DNA from 2 places in the Faecalibacterium intestinale genome. Region 2 is predicted to be linked to the other one. Evidence: riboswitches for the same ligand, from Rfam matches in the RefSeq annotation. Region 2 holds a riboswitch; the other holds the start of a gene.
What was found. Region 2 has a riboswitch for thiamine pyrophosphate ahead of thiW (energy coupling factor transporter S component ThiW). Riboswitches for the same ligand answer to the same signal wherever they lie in the genome.
Positions count from the first base shown of each region.

Region 1: another riboswitch for thiamine pyrophosphate. It lies ahead of thiT (energy-coupled thiamine transporter ThiT); the one in region 2 lies ahead of thiW (energy coupling factor transporter S component ThiW).

Region 1 is NZ_JBBMEN010000002.1:44,877-47,072, forward strand. It holds gene sigG (RNA polymerase sporulation sigma factor SigG) at 1-276, shown strand, start outside; gene WMO20_RS01945 (sporulation transcriptional regulator SpoIIID) at 358-606, opposite strand; TPP riboswitch at 717-817, shown strand; gene thiT (energy-coupled thiamine transporter ThiT) at 903-1,469, shown strand; tRNA gene WMO20_RS01955 (tRNA-Ala) at 1,630-1,705, shown strand; gene WMO20_RS01960 (carboxynorspermidine decarboxylase) at 1,969-2,196, opposite strand, start outside.
Region 2 is NZ_JBBMEN010000023.1:29,313-31,508, forward strand. It holds gene WMO20_RS12195 (glycoside hydrolase family 94 protein) at 1-400, shown strand, start outside; TPP riboswitch at 602-710, shown strand; gene thiW (energy coupling factor transporter S component ThiW) at 973-1,488, shown strand; gene thiM (hydroxyethylthiazole kinase) at 1,504-2,196, shown strand, end outside.

The DNA of each region.
Region 1 (2,196 bases), on a different contig from region 2:
CCGCTCAGCCTTGACGAGCCGGTGTACACCGACAGCGGCGATGCGATGTATGTCATCGATCAGGTGCGCGACCCGGACAGCGAGGAAAGCTGGATCAGCGGGTTACAGTTCCGGGACACGGTAGCCGCCCTTACGCCCCGGGAAAAGCGCATTATGGAGCTGCGGTATCTGCGCGGTAAGACCCAGATGGAGGTGGCGCAGGAGATCGGCATCAGTCAGGCACAGGTAAGCCGGCTGGAAAAAGGCGCATTGCAGCAGTTCCACACCGGGGGATAAAAGCAGCCGCTTTTCGCTGCGCCCTCCATGAAAAAGTGGCTCAAAAAAGACCGCTGCACAATGCAGCGGTCTTTTTGGGGCTTAGCGGCGGCTGTATCTGCGCCGGGTGGCAGCCCCGCCCCGCAGGTGACGCTCGGCCTTGTTGCGCGCCAGCACGGCACGCACCTGCCCGTACAGCGCAGGGCTGATGCTGCGCAGCCGCACGGCAACGTCCTTGTGCACGGTGGACTTGCTGCACCCGAACGCAGCCGCCGCTGCCCGCACCGTGGCGTTGTGGGCGGCAATGTACTCGCCCAGCTGCACGGCGCGCTGTTCCGGATCGGCTTTCATATCCCGCCTCCCTGCGTTCCAGCTTTGCAATGGTATAACATACGCGCCGCCGGGGCGGAATATGTCTGCGGGCTTGACTTTTTGTCTCCCGGCGCGTATACTGTGGGCGGACATAAAAACAGGGGCGCCGTAAGGCTGAGATCCGCATTGCGCGGAGTACCCTTTACCTGATCCGGGCAATACCGGCGTAGGGAGTTTGCGGAACTGTCCGGTACGTTCAACAAACCTCCATGCGTCTGCTGCCAGCAGGCGCATTTTGTTTTTGTGTACTACTATGAGAGAGGAATCTTTTCATCATGTCCAAAACCTATTCCAAGACCCGTATTCTGGTGGAATGCGCCCTGATGATCGCCATTGGCACGGTGCTTTCCAACATCAAGTTCTTCACCATGCCCAACGGCGGCAGCATTACCCTGCTGAGCATGCTGCCCTTTGTGCTGGTGTCCTTCCGCCACGGCGCAAAGTGGGGCCTGTTCACCGGTTTCGTGAACTCCTGCCTGCAAATGATCATGGGCTTCTACCCTCCTCCCGCTTCCACCTTCCTCTACTTCCTCGGTGAGGTGCTGCTGGACTATGTGCTGGCCTTTATGGCACTGGGTCTGGCCGAGCTGTTCGCCCGCCCCTTCAAAAACCGCACCGTGGGCGTAGCCGTGGGCACCTTTGCCGCCGGTTTCCTGCGCTTTATGTGCAGCTTTTTGTCCGGCGTGCTGGTGTGGGGCAACCTGAATGATGGTCTGGCCGCATGGACTTACAGCCTGACCTACAACGGTAGCTATATGCTGCCCGAGACCCTGCTCACCATGGTGGCCGCTGTGCTGCTGTGCCGCGTGGCCCCGCAGATCTTCGACCGTCAGGCACGCTAAGGCGTAGTTTTTCAAAACGAGCACTCCCCCGCTTTCCGATCCCCGCCGGGCACATGCCCTGCGGGGATCTTTTACCGCAAAAATTTTTCAAAAAACTGTTGACAAGCGCCCCTGTGGCTGGTATAATTACACACGTCGTCAGGCACAAAATAAGACATCTGGGGGTTTAGCTCAGCTGGGAGAGCGCTTGCATGGCATGCAAGAGGTCACCGGTTCGATCCCGGTAATCTCCACCAGAAAGAAAAGCACTACATGGAAACGTGTGGTGTTTTTTTCGTTAAGGCCAACCGAGTGAGGGCTTAGCTCACCCGGGAGAGCGCCGTGCATGGACTGCAAGAGGGTCACCGTGATTACAACAGCCCGGTAATCTCCACCAGAACCAAAGCACTACACGGAAACGTGTGGTGCTTTTTTGTCTTATCTGTCGTTCACCTTAACGACCCCTTTCATGAAAAAAGCGTTTGTCGCAGCCCACAGGCCGTGACAAACGCTTTTTATTTTACTGTGCGCCCAAGCGCATTTTGAAGTCCTGATAGCCGAAGTGCACCAGTTCCCGGCAGCTGCCATCTGCACCCAGCAGCCAGATGGGCGGCAGGGGCATCCCGTTGAAGGTGTTATTCTTGCAGGTGGTGTAGATGGCCATATCGCCGAAAATGAGCTTATCGCCCTCGGCAAGGGGGGCGTCAAAGCTGTAATCCCCGATGATATCCCCCGCAAGACAGGTGGG
Region 2 (2,196 bases):
CCCCGCCTATATCGAGGACATCTCCGAGATCCACCGCACCGAGCCCTACGTTTACAGCCAGATGGTAGCCGGTAAGGACGCCCCCACCTTTGGCGAAGCCAAAAACAGCTGGTTGACCGGCACGGCGGCATGGACCTTCTTCAACATCAGCCAGTACATTCTGGGCATCCAGCCCACCTTGGACGGCCTGCGGGTAGACCCCTGCATCCCTCACACCCTGTCCGGCTTCACCGTGACCCGCCGCTTCCGCGGTGCTGTGTACCACATCACGGTGGATAACGCCGCCGGGGTGCAGCACGGCATCAAGGCCGTTACCGTGGACGGCAAGGCCATCTCCGGCAACGTTCTGCCGCTGGCTGCCGCCGGCACTGAGGTAACGGTGCAGGTGACCATGGGTTAAACCGACTTTCTCTGCTTTTTCATATTATTCTCCTTTCTGTGACCAAAGCCGCCGCGCAGACCTCTGCACGGCGGCTTTGGTTTACAATGAAAATATTTTAACAGCTTAACGATTGATAATGCGCTCCGCGTTGCTCTGCGCATTCCAAATCGTCCCCTTCCCTCTTGCATTTTTGGGGAAAGAGGTGTAAAATACAGTCACAATCAAACACAGGGGAGCTCGTGCAGCGGGCTGAGAGGAAGTATAGCAAGCTTCGACCCTTTTACCTGATGCGGATAATGCCGCCGTAGGAAGTCATACCCTTTATGATTTTTTGCAGGAGGAGCCGCGCTGGGCTCCTCCTGTTTTTTTGTCCTCTGCGGTGGTTCCGCAGCCGGCTGAGGGGGAGCGCCCTGAGCCTTGGATGAATGCAGCGATGGGAAGCCGTGTTCCGGCGTGAGAGGAAACCAGTAAGTTTCGACCGCACCTTCCGTACCTGTTCCCGCCTTGTGGCGGGCACGGGCTGTTTTGTTGCGGGAGCACCGGTGTTCGTCCTGCGCTGCCGCAGATGGTTGAAAAGGAGCTAATTTATCATGAAGAATCTCTCTGTCAAAAAGCTTGCCCTTGCCGGTATGTTCTGTGCCCTGTGCGTGGTGGGCAGCGTGTTCAGCTTTCCCATGTTCGGCAGCAAGTGCGCCCCGGTGCAGCACATGGTCAATGTGCTGTGCGCCGTTCTGCTGGGGCCGTGGTGGGGCGTCGGTGTAGCCTTTGTAGCTTCCCTGCTGCGCAACCTGCTGGGTCTGGGCAGCCTGATGGCTTTCCCGGGCAGTATGTTCGGTGCGCTGCTGTGCGGCCTTGCATACCACAAGACCAAAAACCTGATTGCCACCGTGGTGGGTGAGGTGTTCGGCACCAGCATTCTGGGCGGCCTGTGCGCATGGCCCGTGGCCATCTTCCTGATGGGCAAGAGTGCTGCGGATATCGCCTTCTACGCCTACATCGTGCCCTTCCTCATCTCCACCGCCGTGGGTGCGGTAATCGCCGGTGCAGTGGTGTTCAGCCTGCAGCGCTCCGGCGCTCTGCGCTCCATGCAGAACAGCCTTTCCTGAGCGGAGGTGCCGGGAATGCTCAAAACCGCCTTTGAGAACCTGCGCAGCCGCAGCCCTCTCATCCACAACATCACCAACTACGTCACCGTGAACGACTGCGCCAACATGGTGCTGGCCTGCGGTGCCTCTCCCATCATGGCCGATGATGCCGCCGAGGTGGAGGAGATCACCGCCATCTGCGGCGGACTGAATATCAACATCGGTACACTGAACAGCCGCACCGTCACCAGTATGCTGCTGGCGGGCAAAAAGGCCAATCAGCTGGGGCATCCGGTGGTACTGGACCCGGTGGGTGCCGGCGCTTCCCATCTGCGCACGGACACCGCCTTCCGCCTGCTGCGGGAGGTGCAGTTCACGGTGATCCGGGGCAACATCTCGGAGATCAAAACCCTTGCCTCCGGCGCGGGCACTACTAAGGGCGTGGATGCAGACGTAGCCGACAAGGTGACCGAGGAGAATCTGGACAGCGCTGTAGCCTTTGCCAAGGCTTTTGCCGCCCGCACCGGCGCGGTGGTAGCCATTACCGGTGCTATCGACATCGTAGCCGATGCACAAAAAGCCTACTGCATCCGCAACGGCAACGCCATGATGAGCAGCATCACCGGCACAGGCTGTCAGCTTTCTGCCCTGACGGCAGCCTTTGTCACCGCCAACCCCGGCCACCCGCTGGAAGCTGCCGCTGCGGCGGTATGCGCCATGGGTCTGGCG